Regions from separate parts of the Paenibacillus sp. FSL K6-2393 genome, predicted to be linked through region 3. Evidence: riboswitches for the same ligand, from Rfam matches in the RefSeq annotation. Region 3 holds a riboswitch; each other region holds the start of a gene.

Region 1 (6,644 bases), 3.1 Mb from region 3:
CCAAAGCCTGTACAGCTTCCTGCTGGAGAAGGGGGGCGCCACCTTTGGCTACCATCACAGGGTCGATGACCAGATTTGACCAACGGTAATGCTGCCATTTCTCAGCCACTAGACGAATAATCTCGGCACTATATAACATGCCGGTCTTCGTTGCGATTGGTTGAAAGTCTTCGCCGGTCGAGTCCAATTGCTGGGCAATGCCATCGTAAGGGATGGGAAAAACGCCCTGCACACCTGTTGTATTTTGGGCAGCAATAGCCGTGATAACGGTCATGCCGTATACGCCAAGCTCCTGGAATGTTTTTAGATCGGCCTGAATTCCTGCGCCGCCCCCGTTATCAGAACCTGCAATGGTTAGCGCTTGAGCAATGCTCATATTGCACCTCCACGGATCTGACGGATCTGTGCGCGTTCTGCCAAAAGGTCGGGTGTTACTTGTGCCAGTTGATTCAACAATTCAATCTGAAAGCTGCCCGGCCCCTGATGAGCTGTCCGCTCTGCCGCCAGTTCAGCTGCTATACCATAAAACGCAAGCGCTTCAACAACACTGCCTAGAAGATCGGCTCCTGATTCCGCTATGGCTGTAAAAGCACCAATCACCGAACTTAGCAGACAACCTGCACCCGTGACCTGAGTGAGCAGGGCATGTCCATTACTCGTGAGGAATGTGGATTGTCCATCAGTAATGATATCTTCTTTCCCGGTAATGACCACGACACAGCCAAGCTTATGCGCTGCCCGCTCGGCAATGCCGATCCGATCACCTTCACCTGATCCTGCGTCCACGCCTTTAATACTCCAACTCTCACCGATGACATTAGCGACCTCCGCCACATTGCCGCGCAGTACCGTGAGGCGAAGCTCACAAACGAGCATCTGCACGGTTTCCGTGCGATAAGTGGTTGCGCCTGCGCCGACGGGATCAAGCACCACAGGCACGTGATGCGCATTAGCCGATTGGCCTGCCAGACGGATCGCCTGAACGACTTTGTCATCGAGTGTACCGATGTTGAGTACCACAGCACCTGACATCTTGGCGACATCAGCGACCTCTTCATGAGCATAGGCCATAAACGGGGACGCACCTAGTGCAAGCAGGCCATTGGCTGTGAAGGGAGCCACGACAAGGTTGGTGATATTGTGTACCAGCGGATTTTGCGTACGAACACGTTCCAGATAAGACATATAATTTCCTCCTTGTTTTGAAGTAACCCCATCGGCGGAAGTTGATATCTGGAGTCACTCAGCAGAATAATAGGATATGAGTCTCCTTGTTGAGTAGGGGCGCAAGTATAACTACAGCCAGATGCATTAATACGGGAAAAGCAGAAACGTAAAATCTAAAACAATTTCATAACTCCCTAAAAATGGATTTTTGTAAATGGATATAGACAAATTGAATCACTTTGATCTATATCCAGCCTTGATTGAAACAGCTAAAAGGTGGATCCGTATAAAATGTAAATTCGCGAAAAGCAACAGTACAAATACGAAACAGTAAAAAACGAAACAGTATAAAAGACAGAATAAAGAAAGTGGAGCCATGGTATGTCTCCAAACTCAGGCAAGCGATACGGTGATGGACGTTAGCGTTCAAAGAGAGTCCTAAAGCCCTGGATGTCGATACCCGACTGATCGGGGCACGAAGGTCACACGATGTTTCTAAAGAACACAGGACGTCTTATATGGCTGTCAGATCCTCTTTATGAAATGTAAGGAACACAGGACACGTTATTTCCCAAATTCCCCTGACCGAAACACTATAAATTGCTATTTTTTCCGATATAATATGTCTCAGGTTCCTTAGATTTCTTCAACCGCTCCAAATCCTTGAATAGGGCGCCTCAGATTCGTTAGCGCTCGCTCCATGTTCTACTCTGGGCATATTAGGGCGCGATTCAGCTCATGGTAGGCTTGAAGATAGGCGCAAATTTACATTACCAAATACATATCAACAAGCTACCCAAACGCATATCAAGCCACCAAAACGCATATCAAGCTGCCCAGATGCACATCAAGCCACTTAGGATTGTTATAAATTCTGATCCTCGGATGCTTGCTTCAGGCCAATTCCATTTCACAAACCTTCATGCATCCGATCCTCACGTTCTTGCTAACTTTGCTTTCATTCCCTTGCGTTCAGTCACTTTTCCTTTATTCCCGTTGCGCTCCTTTATTTACTCTCCTTGCAGATTAATAAAAGCATCCTCGGCTTTCACCGATTCAGGAATCAAATCCTGTTCAACGAGCCATGCGCGTACATTCTCCCAGGACGCCATTTCCTGCCGACCAAACATCTGACCATCTTCATTCATAAGTGGCAGTAAAATAGCCAGACTTTTGGTTTCAATCTCCGGGTCAAGCGGAGACGTTTCATTCTCATGAGCGAGCAGAATATTCAAGGCTTCTTCTGGATGCTCCGTTACATATTTCTGTCCTTCCTGGATCGCTTTGACGAACCGGGTAAGTTGGTCTTTTTTTGCTTCAATGCCAGCTTCACTCGCGGTCAGAACCAATTCATAATAATCAGGCACACCATAATCGACGGGGTTAATGGATTTCATGGCATGTCCTTCTTTCTCCAGAATCAGTTGCTCATGGTTAATAAAACCACCCATAATTGCATCCGCCTGTCCGGAAGCCAGCGAAGGAATCAGATCGAACCCAACGTCGACCAAATTCATGTTGTCGGGGTTGCCGCCATCCTTGCTAATCATCGTACGAACCATCGCTTCATACAGCGGAATCGAAGAATAACCGACAGTTTTCCCTTCAAGACCTTTGGGTGAGCTCACGTTGCCATTTGCTTCGGTCAACAGATGCACAAGTGGGTGGCGAACAACAGCAGCAATGGAACGTACAGGAATGTTCTCACCACGAGCGAGCAAAATTTGGGGCTGGTAGCTTAGAGCCAAATCAATTTTTCCAGCAGCAACAAGTTTGAGTGAATCATTGGTATCCGCAGGCATCTGAATTTCGACATCGAGACCTTGATCTGCAAAGTATCCTTTTTCCTGAGCAACGTAGATGAAGGAGTGTACTGCATTCGGGTACCAGTCGAGCATGATGGACAGTTTATCTTTGGCGTCTGATGTTGGCTCGGTTGCAGACATGTCTGTCTGTTGTGCATTGGTTGCAGAGTCTGTTGTTGGCGTGTTTTTGCTAGTATTCGTGGTGCTGCATCCGCTAACGATCAGCAAAAGGCTAATGAGCATGATGGGAAGCAGGGAGTATATACCTTTGTTATTCATAAATGAAGTTCCTCATTTCATCGTTTTGGTTTGTAGAAAATGGACAGCAGCATGTTAACGGACAATGTGACAATGAACTGATTGAAGATGCTGCTGAAATTGTGCATAAGGTATGTTTTGAAGATTGTAACTCCTGTATTTACCTCTAATTTCTGTCTAAGTATTATCCAACTTTTCTTTTGCCTCCATGACGATGACGCCGTATGCTAAACCGTTTCTCCAGCCAGGCAATCAGTACAAACAAAACGATCCCAAGTAAGGATAACAGCACAATAGCAGCAAACATCGCATCCGTGTTCATGTTGCTGGACATGCGGCGGCTGAAGTATCCGAGACCTTTGCTGCCACCGAGCCATTCGCCAATCGTTGCCCCAACCACGCAGTACACCACAGACATCTTTAACCCCGAGAAAAAAGAGGGAAGTGCCAGCGGAACCTGGAGTTTGCAAAAAATATCCCACTTGCTGGCGCCCATGGTGAGCAGCAGTTCACGCTGCTCTGGATCGCCTTGGCGGAGTCCATCGTAGGTACTGACCACAATGGGGAAGAATGCGATTAAGAATACCACCGCGACTTTGCTCCACAACGTGTAACCAAACCACAGGATAAATACGGGGGACAGGGCAATCAGCGGTATGGTCTGACTGATCACGATGAAGGGATACAAGGCCTTTTCAATCGATCGGTTCATATGCATGCCTGTCGCTAGCGTAATTCCGGTCACTATGGATAATCCAAAACCTACGGCAACCTCCATAAAGGTTGCAGGCAGATGGATGGTCAACAGCAGATGACGATGCTCGACCAGTGAGCCTATGATGGCCGTGGGTGCTGGAATGATGAAGGAGGGCACCCATTCCATACGCACAATCACTTCCCAGATCGCCAGTGATAAGAACATGAGCATAATAAACAAACCATATTGGGAAAACGACCTCGAGAGCCACTTTGAACACCACGTCCAAACGCTAACCTCAGCTCTATCAATTTGCATGCAATTGTTCCTCCAGTTGTTGCCTCATCTGCACGAGAGCCAGTTCGTAGATCATGTCCGAATGCCTTGGGCGTGGTAAGGGAACCGTCATCTCCCGCAACTGCTGGCCTTGCCCCCCTGGAGTTAACAGAATGATACGGTCACTTAACAGCAGGGCTTCTTCGATGTCATGTGTAATGAACAGCACGGTTTGGCCAAAGCCCTCCCACAGCTCCAATAACCAGCGATGCATTTGTCGTTTGGTTAAGGCGTCGAGTGCACCGAAGGGTTCATCCAGCAACATGAGCTGCCCGCCTGTAAGCAAGGTACGCAGCAATGCCACCCGCTGCCGCATGCCGCCGGATAACTCATCTGGATAGGCCTGCTCATAACCGGACAAGCCGAACCTTGCCAATCCTGCGATGATATCGGCTCGTAGTTTGTCCTTGTCCTGTCGGCCTGGTGCCAGCTCGGCAGGCAGCATGCAGTTCTCCATGACGGTACGCCAGGATAACAGCAGGTCTTTCTGCGGCATATAGGCGACTCGTCCGAGCCGTTGTCCTTGCGGTACATCAGCAATATCGATGGTGCCGACGGTAGGCTCATGCAAGCCTGCGAGCAGCTTGAAAAGCGTGCTTTTACCTGATCCGCTGGAGCCAATGAGCGAGACAAATTCTCCTTGTTGGACCTGAAGCGACACATTGGCGAGCACGGGTGAATCCTTTTTTTCAGGAAAAGCGAAGCTAACGTTCTCAATGGTTACATGGTTTCTCATCTGATCCTCACCCCCTTGATGTCAGACTGCTGGAATAACAACGGCATCCTGTACTCTGCAAAAGAACAAAAAAGACCCACCCATTTCCGGAGAAATGAGTGGGTCTGTAAGTTAAATCCGCAATTTATCTTCACATACATGAAAAAATTCCGCTTACTAAAAGGCCGCTCCACTTCCCTCCGCTGGTATGATCCAGATCAGGTTCAAAGGGTCCGAATAGTCATATTCGTCTCAGCCGCAAGGCTCCCCTAGTGCAAAAGTTCAAGATATGCAGTTGTGTGTTCAGCATATATCACTTGAACATGAACTGTAAAGAGGCAGCATGATAACTGAACAATTTACCTCGGCTCATGAACCCGATATAATAGGGATGGCCCGTATTGGCCGGATCACAAAATGCAGGTGGGATGTTCTCCCTCCTAGGCAGAATGGGGACCCGAGTTGAAAACGTTCAAAAAAGTATATATTGAGATCACGAGTATCTGCAATCTGGCTTGCAGCTTCTGTCCGCAGACGCAGCGTGCCAAAGGATTCATTGACCCTGAAGTCTTCAACAATATACTGGAACAAGTTAAACCACACACCAATCATATTTATCTACATGTCAAAGGCGAACCCTTGTTGCATCCCAAAATAGATCTGTTGCTTGATTCCGCACATGAGAAGGGACTCAAGGTGAACATTACAACGAATGGTACACTGCTGCCCAAGACTCAGCATAAATTGCTTGGCAAACCGGCGCTGCGGCAGATGAATTTCTCCCTGCACAGCTTCGATGGGCATGAAGGTTCAACCGACCGTGACGGATATCTGCGTCATATTTTGTCCTTTGTACATGAGGCCGTTAAGCACAATGTCATCATCTCTTTCCGACTGTGGAATCTGACGCAGGATAACTTCACGAATGCTCAGATGAATCGAAATCGGGAGACCCTTGAAGTGCTGGAACGTGAGTTCAATCTGGACTTCCGCATTGAGGAAAAAGTGGTTCCAGGCAGCGGGGTCAAAATTGCCCCAAATGTATACCTGAATCAGGACCACGAGTTCCAGTGGCCAAGTCTGGATGCACCTGAAGATGATGGCAAAGGCTTCTGCCATGCATTGCGTGGTCAGGCAGCTGTGCTTGTGGATGGAACGGTGGTTCCATGCTGTCTCGATGGCGAGGGTGTAATTAACCTGGGTAACGTGCACGAGAAGTCATTCTCGGAGATTATTGAGGGTGAGCGAGCGAACAATCTGGTATATGGCTTCTCCAGGCGGGAAGCTGTGGAAGAGTTGTGTCGAAAGTGCGGTTATCGTCAGAGATTCGGAGCCTGATATCTTATATCAGCAAGCCAGAAGACATTCAAGATCACACATTTGGAGATAAATGTAGTGGTCTTTCTTTGTTATCGGGGATTAAAGTTAGGGATACAAACGTTACAAATGAGCATACCTGAGGTTGATATCAGCATATTGCTTGAGGGACCTGGTATGCAAAAAATGCCGATATGACAGGGATTGTGCGATGTCATGATATATCTGATCTAATGATTATTCTAGTTACCTTCCTTATTTGGTAGGATTAGGTTGTGATTTGGGCAGAGGTGCACCTCTGGCGAACTTCCAGTACAAGCCCAGACTTGTACACTACCAAAAAACGAGA
Region 2 (6,644 bases), on a different contig from region 3:
TGTGGCTTGTGTTGTTCCGGTAGAAGGCGGTTGAATGGTTGCGGATTGGATCTGAGCTGAAGCGGCAGGTGCATTTACATTTCCCTCTGGAGAAGTTGGAGCTTCTGAAGCTTGGCGATGGATGCTTCCTGACTCTGACGTATGCAACGCATTTTCCAGAAAAAGTGACGGCTCCGAATCCGTTTCGCGCAAGATGCTAGGTTGGCCAAGCGTATCCAATACGCCCAGAAAATACTCCGATTCGCGGATAAAATGTAGAATAAGTACTTTGGCAAGCGGAACAGCTTGCACAGCAGCACTTTGTTCCAGAAGAACATACAGCTGTTTGATGAACTCTCTCGATTGCTGCCGAGCTGCCAACACAAGTTGATCGATACAACGAACGATGTAGGGAGCAGGCGGATGGGTTGCGGGCAATAGTTGTTTTAAAAGCTGATTGGCTACTCGCTCGCTGTTTGCAAAGGTAGCCTCCCATTCCTCCAGTAGCTTGACGTATGGGGGCTCCAGATCAGGAACCAGGGCACGAATGACGAGTGTATGTTCTTTCTCCTGCTCTTTCCAGAAACGGATTTCCTCCAATGTCCGCAGAGGCAGTAGGTGACCATATCCATACCAGTTCATCTATGTTGAACCTCCTTCAGATGAAATTCATTACATGCAGACCATCTGTTCATGCGTCCCAAGAGTATATTCCGCGAGCTTGTTGTCCTATGAGTGCAAAAAAAAAGAGCCCCTGAGGGCTCTGGAAAAAATTCGATGATTGAAATTTGGTTATTCTCCACTATTCGTGTTCTGCACATCGTCACTGCTTGTCTTCGTTACATGACTCAGGAAAGTTGAGACACGGCGCAGATATTCCTTTGGATGCTCCCGGAAGATCAACTCATGATGCGCATCCTGGACAATCCATACATCCGAGTACGGATTGGTCTGATTGGCGGCGAGTTGCTCCGCAATTGGATAAGGCGCCTTCTCGTCCTCTGTACCATGGATAAAGAAAATCGGGAACGGATAATCTTCCTTTTTCACTTCCTGATAGGGGATCTGTTGCAATCCGGTACCATTCAAAATAGGGAACAACAGATTCATGATCTCGAGTGTAGGCTGACGCGGGAGATCGATCTGGTTATGAATGTTGTGGTACAGCGTATCCGGCTCAAGCAGGAACGTACTGTCCAGAATCATTGCATCCACTTCCTGTGTAATCAGCCCAGTCTGAAGCGCTGTACCGGCACCCATCGAGAAGCCCCAGACAACCAGTTCCTGCGCACCACGTTGCTTGGCGAACTGGATCGCACCGAGCAATTGCTGTGACTCAGCTTTGCCACCTGTGGCTACAGCTTTGTTCACCTGTGAGGCGAAGCCATAATCGAACATGACCACGTTGAACCCAAGTTGATGGGCATAGTGTGCCAGGTCATACATAGGTACCCATGTTTCTTCACGATTGGCACCATAGCCGTGACTGAAAATAATCGTTTTGCTTGCAGCATTATCAGCAGGTATATACCATCCCTGCATCGTGCGGCTGCCATCTGCTGCCGGGAACGTGATGTCTTCATACTTCATGTTCTTGGCTTGCATCGGATTGGAGAAGACAGGCGCTACCGTTGGATTGGATAATACCCATGCGATATAACCATGCAGTGCGATAAAACAAAACAGTAGAAAAAATACAACGGAGAGCAGCAACGCTACGATAATATGTTTGAACCGAATCAGCCTCGGTGATAGGGAAGAGGGCAGATCGGACACTTTTGTTTGCAGCGGGGCTTCGCTCTGGGATGTTGGATACATGAATGCCCCTCCTTTGAAGTTCAGTTGAAGATAACAACGACATGAAAAGAGAATTGCGTCGATTTCAGAGCCTGCTTCAGAGCGATGTCTTAATGTAATATATCTTTATCGTATGTTCCAGTATAGTCAAAGTCAATTGATTGAGGGCATTTGTTACGCAATTGTTATATAGTTCTTAAGATATATGGGTAACATTACCTTAGTGTGTAAATTACAGGGGATTAAGTCTTATAAAAAGGAAAAATTTACAGGTTGGCCTATTTCGATTTTGGCTCTTTTTGGTTTACAGATGAGACCGTTTCTCATATAATTTATGTAACCAAGTTTCATGTGATGAAACATGAGGAGGGCATTATGCCATGGAAGATCGCAAGTTAACCGTCCGGGCTGTGGAACGGGCGCTGGATATATTATTATGTTTTACCACACGCAGTGATCTGGGACTCACCGAAATTGCCAGCCAGATCGGCTTGCACAAAAGTACAGTGCACCGTTTGATGGCTACGCTGGAGGATCGAGGGTTCGTGATCCGTGATGCAGCAACAGAGAAGTACCGACTTGGCATCCGAATCTGGGAGCTGTCAGCTCATATGTCCCGCAGTGACGATCCTGCTATTCTGCTGTTGCCTGCGATGGAGCGACTGAGAGATCGATTGGGGGAGACCGTGAGTCTGTACCTGCGTGATGGGAGTGAACGGATACGGATTCAGGCTGTGCAAAGTGATCAGGCGATTCGCCGAGTCGCCCCCGTTGGTGTTAGACTCCCGCTGTCTGTGGGCGCTTCCAGCAAAGTTTTGATGGCGTTTGCCACGGACGAGGATCGTGAAGAACTGATGAACGGCCCGGAATGGCCGGTGTTTATTGATCCGGCGGTGTATTTGGCGCAAATGGGAGATATCCGGGATAACGGATATGCGACGAGTTATGAGGAACGTGAGCCGGGAGCTGCCGCGGTATCTGTACCGATTATGGATCGCAGAGGCAATATTGCAGCTGCGCTCTCGGTCTCAGGGCCTGTCAGTCGACTCTCGCAGGAGACATTGCATGAATACGCACCTGTATTGAAGGATGCTGCTACGCAGATGGGGCTCATGTTATCCTGATGTTTATGTAAGTTTTTTTCTCCAATGGAGTTTGATCATTTGGAATATAAAGGTTGTTTTTATGTTCCGGTTGCGCTACTCTGTAATGGACGGCCCTACGGGGCCAGCTTCATTGAATATGAACGGCGGCTTATGTAAGCCGCAACTTACTAACGTTACTGGGGGAGTCCGAATTGTCCGGACTGAGACGGAATCGCATGAGATTCCGGACCCTTTGCACCTGATCTGGATCATACCAGCGTAGGGAAGTAATCGGCGATATGACCTCAACCACCTCATGATGTGACCCTTGTAGTCTCCGTTAAGGAGCTGATTGAAGGTGCATTATTGGTGATGGACATAAAAGTCGGTTCCTTCGGGGACCGGCTTTTTATATACAGTGAACGGGCGATATAGCGCGTACTCCATTGACTTCTTTTTTCAATAACCTGCGAAAGTGGGCTTGTATGATGAGAGAGAAGTCACCATAGATTCATGATCTGTGGCAGCCCCCGTCTGTTGTTAACTGTACATGAAAAGTGTCTCCCCTGGTCTGGCGTAGGATCGCTCTTTCTTCTCTGCATTGCGCATGATTTGGGACAGGTACGTAAGTAAGCTAATGACGATACCAACCAAACAAGCGATGAACACTGAGGAGGAGACAAGCGAACATGAGTACAGGAAATCAAACGGGACAACAAGCGATGGAGCAGGAACATAACGGTCAGCAGGTGGAAAAAGAAACAGGAGTGGCCGGACGGATTCAGCCCTTTCCGGGCAGCCGCAAAGTCTACATTCAGGGCTCACGGCCGGACATTGCTGTACCTGAGCGTGAGATAGCCCTTCATGACACGAATACTCCCCAAGGGGTGGAGCATAACGAACCGCTACGTGTCTACGATACGAGCGGGCCGATGACCGATCCCGGATTTCATGCCGATATCCGTGCAGGTCTGCCAGCCTTGCGTACCCGTTGGATCACAGAGCGTGGTGATGTCGAAGCTTATCAGGGCCGTACGGTTAAACCGGAGGATAACGGACTAAAGCCCGGAGGGAAGAGAGCCGGCGCCGAAGAGTACCCTGGATTGCGTAGCAAACCGCTGCGAGCACAGACAGGACGCTGTGTGACTCAGATGCATTATGCGAGGCAGGGAGTCATTACGGCAGAGATGGAGTTTGCCGCCATTCGTGAGGGCGTAGAACCGGAATTTGTAAGGCAGGAGCTGGCGAGTGGACGTGCGATTCTGCCATCCAACATCAATCACCCGGAGAGTGAACCGATGTTGATCGGTCGTCATTTTCACGTGAAGATCAATGCCAACATAGGTAACTCTGCCGTATCTTCCTCCATCGAGGAAGAGGTGGAGAAGATGACCTGGGCGGTACGTTGGGGATCGGATACGGTGATGGATCTGTCCACAGGCAAAAACATTCATACCACCCGGGAGTGGATTATCCGCAATTCACCTGTGCCGATTGGTACGGTGCCGCTGTATCAGGCGCTGGAGAAGGTGAATGGCGAAGCGGAAGCGCTGACCTGGGAGTTGTACCGTGATACGCTCATTGAGCAGGCAGAGCAGGGAGTGGACTACTTTACGATCCACGCAGGTGTACTGCTGCGTTATATCCCCATGACCGCCAAGCGGATGACAGGCATTGTGTCTCGCGGTGGGTCCATTATGGCAGCATGGTGCCTTGCGCATCATCAGGAGAATTTTTTGTACACCCATTTTGAAGAAATCTGCGAGATTATGAAAAGGTATGATGTGGCGTTTTCGTTGGGAGATGGACTTCGTCCAGGCAGTATCTACGATGCCAATGACGAAGCTCAGATGGCGGAACTGGCTACGCTCGGGGAACTGACGCAGATCGCATGGAAGCATGATGTGCAGGTGATGATCGAAGGGCCGGGTCACGTGCCGATGCATAAGATCAAAGAGAATGTGGACTTGCAGATGGAGATATGTAAAGAGGCACCGTTCTATACGCTGGGGCCGCTGACGACCGACATTGCTCCGGGATACGACCACATCACATCCGCCATTGGTGCGGCCATGATTGGCTGGTTCGGCACGTCCATGCTCTGTTATGTTACACCAAAAGAACATTTGGGCCTGCCCAACAAGGATGATGTGCGGGAAGGGGTCATCGCCTACAAGATTGCAGCCCACGCCGCCGATCTGGCAAAAGGCCATCCACGTGCTCAACGCCGGGATGATGCATTGTCCAAGGCACGCTTCGAGTTCCGCTGGCGTGACCAGTTTAACCTGTCACTGGACCCTGAACGTGCGCTGTCCTACCATGATGAGACGCTGCCAGCAGAAGGAGCCAAAGAAGCTCATTTCTGCTCCATGTGCGGACCGAAGTTCTGTAGCATGCGCATCACGCAGGACATTCGTGCCTTTGCCGCGGATAAAGGATTGTCCGAGAATGAGGCTGTAGCAGCGGGCATGCAGGAAAAGGCCGAGGAATATCGGACACGGTCCTAAGCGCCGGTACAGCGCAAGCTGGGCAGTCTGAAATAGAGATAAAGCCGTTTCTCTCTGTCATTGCAGAGAAGAACGGCTTTTTTTAGTGTTATGTCATGTATGTATTCTTAACCGTACTCAGCCTTTATCAGAATTAGCTTTGTGACTATGTGTGGTCCATATTTTATACAGAATTCCTGCGATAACGAATAAAAGAGCGTCACTGAGTTTTGGTGCTCCTCCGTATAGAAATGCGGAGCAGGAAAAACCTACTATAAACAGTAAAACAATATAGAGTAAACGCATATTAGTTCACCTCGTTAATTTTTGGTGCTACTAAGTAAGTGAGTTCATAGTTGCATAGTTTCAGATAGTACTTGTTACTTCACTCCAAACCCGCTACTACTATCGAGCCACGCCCAAATTATTCTCCAAATACGCCGCAAGCAATGCCAGCGGGCTATGGATCGGAATACTTCGATCTACTGTAACCTGTGCAGCAGCGGGAGCCATAGATAGTTGGGCTGCCACTACCGTTTTACCCGGATACTGCTCAGAAATCTGCTGTAATCCTTCACGTACCGCTTCGAGATACCCTTGCTGATCTCCACGCATAATCAACTCAAATGTCCCCGGGATGCACACCGCTTCCGTCTGAGATGTCTTGGCAACGTGTAGTTGCCCATTCTCATCCTCTTGCTGTAATGCCTGATTCACCCGTGCCATCGTTCCTTCAATGGTTGCCGGGTTGGTGAATGCTATTATGTAATCTCCCGGTATTCGCCGCATCTCCTGCAATAACGGATCATCTATGCCGATCACCGGCACAGGGACCTGTGTGGCTTCCTGCTCCAGTACTGTCGCAAACAGGGTACACGTGACCAGAATGGCATCGGCATGACACTCAGCGATCCATTGGAGCGTCTGGGCTACCTTCTCGCGAATGACGACATCGGAAAAGTCAGCGTCATGTTTAAGACGATCCAGACCTGGATCGACGTAATGGACCAATTCAACTTCATAAGGAGCAAGCGTCTCTTCAATTAAGGCGATGTTGGAATAATGAGCGTGAAAACAACCAATGGTGATCATGTGCTAAGTCCCCTTTTACAGTTCGTATATGTCATGGATCTCTTAGATATTTAAATCATTATAGGAAACATGCCTGAGAACTGTACAGTCATTTAAGGCTCAACGCCAATAACCGCCCTTCCACCAAGCTGCGGAAAGACGGTTCATAACCGGACAGGCAATCGTCCGGCTTTCATTTTATCTAAGGGAAGGAGAAGCAGTTTTC
Region 3 (6,644 bases):
ACAGGCACAGGCATTCCTGTAGAGGTAGACGGAACTTCCAATGTGATCGACCCACTTGTCAGCAAAACAGCGACTATTCCTGTCCAGCTCTATGTTACCTACAGACCAGAGTTTATACGAAATGAAACTGGAGAACTGCTCAAGATTGTTTTTTGGAAGGAGACCAGTGTGAATTGATTAATGACGCATCCAAGCTGCTTGCCGTATTGCTCGCAGTCCTTCTGCTCTATGTGTACCCAACTGCTGAAACAGCTGATCGGCAGGATGATATAACACGTATGACGGCTGTTCAGAATGTAACACGTTTTGTTGATGCTGTCCGAACGAAAGGATATATTTCACCTCGAATGTTGGCTGAGTTTGAGGAGCAACTGGCCCAGACGGGCAATCTGTATGAGGTGTCGATGGAACATTTACATAAGAAATATGTACCTCATTATACAGACCCGATGGACAATAACAGTTTTACCGGGACCTATGAGGTAGTGCAGGATGGATATTATGAAGCTCAGATTCGAGAAAGACTATTCCCATCCTCAGGTGTGATACCGGTTGATGATCCTGGCCGAAGATATACGTTGACGACAGGGGATTTTTTCACCGTGACGCTCCAAAATACAAATCGTACACCTTCCATGCTCATTCGTGAATGGTTGAGTGGCACGGCTCAGGCTTCAGCAGTATTTGTAACATACGGAGGTATGGTCCTCAATGAAGATTACTGAGCTATCCATTGTATTTGTGCTGATCTTCTTCCCGCTCTTCTGGATCATCTCACTCCATACCCAAGATGCCGAAGAGGCTCAATATCTTGGTCAACGATACAGATCTGCACTTCAAACCGCAGTCATGGATGCAGGTGCAGTCATGCATCAGAATGAGAAACAAAATGATGAAGCAGGTTATGATTTAACCAAATTTGTTAAAGCGGATAAAGAGCTTGCCTTGTTAACATTTACTCAGACGATGGCTTTGAATATGGGGATTCAGGATGATCCCGCAGCTATTCAAAACATGTTTAATTACATTCCTGCCGTGGTTATTCTGGATTATGATGGCTATTATATGTTGTCCACAGAAACAGAGATGACGGGTAACCGTGAAGATTCTTTCAGGCAAGTGTGGAGCCCCAAGAAACCTTATACATATTCAGATTCTAATGGTAACAGTATTAACTTTACACTGGACGACTACGTATATGCCTATGACGCAAACGCAGGGAAATGGATTGAAGGATTTCAAAAAGAACTGGCCTCAAGCACACAGATTCCTTTACTTCAGAATACCAGCGTATTTGAACAAGTTAGACAAAGCCGGATTGTGACTACTGTGCAGGATGATCTGGCTGATGTGATTAACCGCCATAATGAGTTTGCCAGAAAGAACGGTATTTCCTATACGTTCACGATGCCCCTGGTTGCGCAGGAAGATTGGTACAACTCCATTAACGATACAGGGATTATGGCCTTTATCCAAGGTATAGGTGTGGGTGACCAGAAGATCAACAATTATGCGATCGGTGGAGGCAGACTTGTGAAGAAAACGGCCATCGTAGGTGGGGTAGATCCTTTAACGGGTATCAGGTACTATTACCCCTCCACATGTGGTAATGGTTACCGTGCTGAAGAGGTGTTCACAGACGCAAGACAAGCAGCTGCGCAAGGCTATTTCGAATATAAATGCTCTAATCGTTAGGGTAGCCTGTATGACAAAATCATGTAAGAGGTTCTTGAACTGTTTACATTACTTTCAGAAAAGACGGGACCTGTGCTAGAATAGGGTTTCGGAACAATAACAAAAGTAATGTCTAATAGATAGGAGCAACCTCATCTTATGAGTTTATTGTCAGTAGAGAACGTAAGTCACAATTTTGGAGATCGCACGTTATTTAAAAATGTATCATTTCGTTTACTTGCCGGAGAGCGCGTAGGACTTGTTGGTGCCAATGGTGTGGGTAAATCCACATTAATGAACATCCTTACCGGTAAATTGCTTAAAGATAGTGGAAAAGTGGAATGGACACCTAAGGTCCGTTATGGATATCTGGATCAGCACACGAAGCTTACCCCAGGCAAAACCATTCGTGACGTGCTTAAGGATGCATTCCTTCCGTTGCTTGAATTGGAAAAAGAAATGATGAATATTACGGACCAGATGGCAGATGCAGATCCAGATAAGCTCGAGCAGTTGCTGGAAGAGATGGGCAATATTCAGGAACAACTGGAACAGGGCGATTTTTATCTGATTGACGTAAAAGTGGAAGAGATGGCCAATGGTCTTGGTTTGTCCGCAATTGGTCTTGATCGGGATGTCGCAGCTCTAAGTGGTGGACAACGTACCAAGGTGCTTCTTGCCAAGCTTCTGCTAGAGAAACCTACAGCTCTTTTGCTGGATGAGCCGACCAACTATCTGGATGTAGAGCACATTGAATGGCTGTCACGTTACCTGAAGGACTACCCGCACGCGTTTCTCTTAATCTCCCATGACACGGAATTCATGAATGAAGTCGTAAATGTCATTTATCATTTGGAATTTGCCAAATTAACGAGATATGCAGCGAACTATAACAAGTTCCTCGAGATGGCTGATATGAATAAAGCCCAGCATATTGATGCATATGAGAAGCAGCAAGAGTACATCAAGAAGCAGGAAGATTTCATTCAGCGTAACAAGGCACGTGCTTCAACTTCAGGTCGAGCGAAGAGCCGTGAGAAACAGCTGGACAGAATTGAACGTATTGATCGTCCAGATGAAGCAGCCAAACCAACGTTCAAATTCAAGGATGCCCGCGCGAGCAGCAAAACGGTCTTTGAGGGCATTGATTTTGAAATTGGATATACGTATCCTTTGCTGCCTAAGATGACAATGACAATCGAACGTGGTGAGAAAATTGCCATCGTAGGTTGTAATGGTGTGGGTAAATCGACGCTGTTGAAAACCATCCTGGGCAAAATATCTCCACTCAGTGGAAAGACCTTTTTGGGAGATTATCTCGAAACGGCCTATTTTGAGCAGGAAGTTCGTGCTGGGAATATCACGCCGATTGAGGATGTCTGGAATGAGTTTTCACATTTGACCCAGAATGAGGTCCGGGGTCATCTCGCTCGCTGCGGGTTGAAAAATGAGCACATTACCCGTCCGCTTAACATGCTGAGTGGTGGAGAGCAAGCCAAGGTTCGTTTATGCAAACTCTTGATGCGTGAAAGCAACTGGATTTTATTCGATGAGCCGACAAACCATCTCGATGTCACAGCCAAAGCGGAGTTGCAGCGTGCTTTGCAAGAATTCAAGGGAACGGTGTTACTGGTATCTCATGAACCTGATTTCTACGAGGGTTGGGTCACCAAAACATGGAATGTCGAAGAGTGGTCTGAGAAAAACTAGATGATCTAAGACAATGTTTAACAGAAATGACGGTGACAAAAAAATCCGTCTATGGTAACATAGGCTACAACTTCATATGAACACTAGGGGGGCCGCACGATGCGGCTGAGATGGAAGAATGCGATTCCGGACCCTTTGCACCTGATCTGGATCATACCAGCGTAGGGAAGTGGCGAGCGCGTTTCAGTGAATGACGTGAGCAAACGGCAACTCTTAAGGATTTCAACCGTCTGCTTAACGAATTGAAACATGCAGTTGCGTGTATAACGTTATGGCTATAAGGTCTATAGCTTTATTGCACGAAATGAACTGTATGTATCAGTCAGTCATCTGGTTCTATAATTAATACGCAGCCACTCCCCTACGGGAGTGGCTTTTTTGTGTTTTCATAGCATTCAAGTTTGGAAGGAGATGAACAGTACGGTAATTTCTCATGAACATGTTCAAGAATCATTTGAATTGCATGTTGTATCTACGGGTGCAGGGGATCAGGCAGCTTTTGTAAAAGCTGCAAAGGACGTTTGGCCTTTGGTGGACTATATTCAAATACGAGAAAAACAACTCACATGGCAAGACAAGATCGGTTGGGCTCAAAGTCTGCGTAGCGTTGGCATTCCATCTTGCCGCATTGTTATCAATAGTTCAGAACTGCCTCCACAGAATGACATTTATGGCGGTGTACATTGGGGGCAAGATGCGATACGAAATTATAACCCTGCTGTTATAAGCAATGTGCAGCGCCTTCGTCTGGGTGTATCTGTTCATTCAATCGATGAGGCAAAAATCGCTGAAGAACGGGGAGCCGATTATCTTTTCTTCGGGCATGTCTACTCAACCAACAGTAAGCCTGATCTTGACCCCAGAGGATTACATGCTCTTGCTGAAGTGTGCAGGCGTGTCTCCATTCCTGTCATGGCGATTGGGGGTATCGGACCGGGAAACATTCACGCTATTCGCTCTGCAGGGGCACAGGGAGTCGCCGTGATCTCGAATGTATGGGCGAGCGAGTCACCGGATCGGGCGGCTGCATTATTAAGGCAGGCTATCGTTGCTACAGAAAGTCTGAGTCCCTGAATCAAGGAGATGAGAGGATGAAAGAGATCGTTATTGATAAACCAGATAAGTTTCATGCAGAAACGATTATTGTAGGTGGAGGCGTTGTTGGTTGTGCTATCGCTTATGAGCTTGCTTCCCGTGGACAGGATGTGCTGTTGCTGGAGCGTTCGGCGATTGCAGGAGGCACTTCTTGCGCGGCGGCTGGAATGCTGGCGGCAGACAGTGAGGATTTTGCTCATCCTTTGATGGCTAAGCTTGCCAGACAGAGTAGACAGTTACTTATCGAGCAACAGGTGCTAATGGCTACACTCAGTGAGGTAGAGACTGGCCTGCAACGCCAGGGATTCCTAACTCCTTTTCGTTCATACAGTGAATTAAGTAGTTATAAGGACAATCGGAAGTCTGCGTTGTCTGCTTCTGCTGATGAGGTATGGTGGGATCGTTCCGTTGTGCAACAGGAGGCATCATGGCTTAACAGAGATACGTATGGAGCCTACTACAGACCTTACGAGAGTGAGATTCTTCCAGTCCATCTAACGAAGGCATATGCTGAATCCGCTCAAGCATTGGGAGCACGGGTTATGGAGGACATACAGGATATACGTGTGCAAGCAAACGAACTTGGCGTGCAGGGAATCACCACATCGATCGGTGAGATGAGATGCAAACATGTCATTATAGCGGCTGGATTACAGAGTGAAGAGTTAATGAGACATGTGAATCTGAGCATGCCTGTGTGGTCGGTAAAAGGAGAAATAGCCGCCGTTCAGTTCTCAGATGAACATGCAGGGTACAGACCTGACAGAACGGTGTATGCAGAGGATATCTATATTGTTCCCAAAGCCAATGGCGAAGTTTGGCTCGGGGCAACCAGTCTGCCAGGCAGAACGGATCTTAACGTTTCTGTACAGGGTGTCCAGAAGCTGCTAACAGCGGCTACCCACTGGGTACCTGGGATGAAAGAAGCACAATTTATGCGAGCGTGGGCAGGCGTAAGACCGGCAACTCCAGATGGACTGCCTTATATAGGTGCTTGCAAGAGTATACCAGGGCTGTTCGCCGCCTTTGGGCATTACCGCAACGGTATCTTGCTTAGTGCGATAACAGGCAGGCTTATCGCTGAGTTGCTCGCTGGCAAAAGCTCAGAAGAACTCGGAATTGAGGCGCTGAGTCCGGAGCGATTGAACAGAAAGGGAGTGGTGCAGTGAATATCATCGTTAATGGTCAACGGATGGAGATTGAAGACAGATTGAATCGTGTGGATAAACTGCTTAAATCTTTTGATCTGCAAGTCAAGACTGTAGTTGTAGAGCTGAACAAGCATATTTTAACCCGTGAGTATCATGAGTCAACGGCATTAAGAGAAGGCGATCGAATTGAGATTGTACATTTTGTAGGAGGCGGTTGATGATGTTGAATATTGGTAAATATACGTTTGAGTCCAGATTGTTGCTTGGAACAGGCAAGTTTTCGGATCTGGAAGTGCAAAGTCAGGCTGTGGAAGCATCTGAAACGGAAGTTTTAACCTTTGCTGTTCGTCGTCTGAATCTGGAGGAGCGCAACCAGAAGCATTTCCTGGATACGTTGGATCTGGACAAATACACTCTTCTTCCGAATACGGCTGGAGCTTCCAATGCGGAAGAGGCGGTGCGAATTGCCGAGCTTGCGCGGGCTTCAGGACTTTGTGATATGATAAAAGTCGAAGTCATCGGAGATGGAATGACGTTACTCCCAGATCCGATTGAAACGTACAAGGCTTGCGAAATTTTGCTTGAAAAGGGCTTCACGGTATTGCCTTATATTTCGGATGATGTCATTCTGGCCAAAAGGCTACAATTGCTTGGCGTACATGCTGTAATGCCTGGCGCTTCTCCTATCGGAGCTGGCAGAGGCATCATCAATCCCTATAACCTTGAGATCATCATTGAGCAGGCTGTTGTACCTGTAATTGTGGATGCAGGATTACGCTCCCCAAAAGATGCTGCTTATGCGATGGAACTTGGTGCAGATGGCGTATTGTTAAATACAGCCGTATCCGGATCAGGGGATCCAGTGAGCATGGCTAAAGCGATGCGATTGGGGGTAGAAGCGGGTAGATTGGCATATGAGGCAGGCATGATTCCCGTAAAGCGTTATGCAGCAGCCAGTAGTCCGGTGGAAGGAATGGTTCATACATGACAGATCAAATAACATCTTCCGAGCAG

What was found. Region 3 has a riboswitch for thiamine pyrophosphate ahead of MHI14_RS12975 (thiamine phosphate synthase). Riboswitches for the same ligand answer to the same signal wherever they lie in the genome.
Region 1: another riboswitch for thiamine pyrophosphate. It lies ahead of MHI14_RS26615 (ABC transporter ATP-binding protein); the one in region 3 lies ahead of MHI14_RS12975 (thiamine phosphate synthase).
Region 2: another riboswitch for thiamine pyrophosphate. It lies ahead of thiC (phosphomethylpyrimidine synthase ThiC); the one in region 3 lies ahead of MHI14_RS12975 (thiamine phosphate synthase).

Annotation. Positions count from the first base shown of each region.
Region 1 is NZ_JBBOCU010000001.1:6,001,420-6,008,063, reverse strand. It holds gene thiD (bifunctional hydroxymethylpyrimidine kinase/phosphomethylpyrimidine kinase) at 1-376, opposite strand, end outside; gene thiM (hydroxyethylthiazole kinase) at 373-1,185, opposite strand; gene MHI14_RS26625 (ABC transporter substrate-binding protein) at 2,178-3,251, opposite strand; gene MHI14_RS26620 (ABC transporter permease) at 3,415-4,245, opposite strand; gene MHI14_RS26615 (ABC transporter ATP-binding protein) at 4,235-4,999, opposite strand; TPP riboswitch at 5,157-5,259, opposite strand; gene MHI14_RS26610 (radical SAM/SPASM domain-containing protein) at 5,441-6,316, shown strand.
Region 2 is NZ_JBBOCU010000002.1:718,476-725,119, forward strand. It holds gene MHI14_RS30420 (Fe-Mn family superoxide dismutase) at 1-621, opposite strand, end outside; gene MHI14_RS30425 (alpha/beta hydrolase) at 772-1,797, opposite strand; gene MHI14_RS30430 (IclR family transcriptional regulator) at 2,157-2,900, shown strand; TPP riboswitch at 3,051-3,164, shown strand; gene thiC (phosphomethylpyrimidine synthase ThiC) at 3,584-5,368, shown strand; gene MHI14_RS30440 (hypothetical protein) at 5,753-6,439, opposite strand; gene MHI14_RS30445 (hypothetical protein) at 6,617-6,644, opposite strand, start outside.
Region 3 is NZ_JBBOCU010000001.1:2,930,091-2,936,734, forward strand. It holds gene MHI14_RS12955 (hypothetical protein) at 1-177, shown strand, start outside; gene MHI14_RS12960 (hypothetical protein) at 174-725, shown strand; gene MHI14_RS12965 (hypothetical protein) at 712-1,695, shown strand; gene MHI14_RS12970 (ABC-F family ATP-binding cassette domain-containing protein) at 1,834-3,384, shown strand; TPP riboswitch at 3,460-3,569, shown strand; gene MHI14_RS12975 (thiamine phosphate synthase) at 3,796-4,458, shown strand; gene thiO (glycine oxidase ThiO) at 4,476-5,648, shown strand; gene thiS (sulfur carrier protein ThiS) at 5,645-5,848, shown strand; gene MHI14_RS12990 (thiazole synthase) at 5,851-6,618, shown strand; gene MHI14_RS12995 (ThiF family adenylyltransferase) at 6,615-6,644, shown strand, end outside.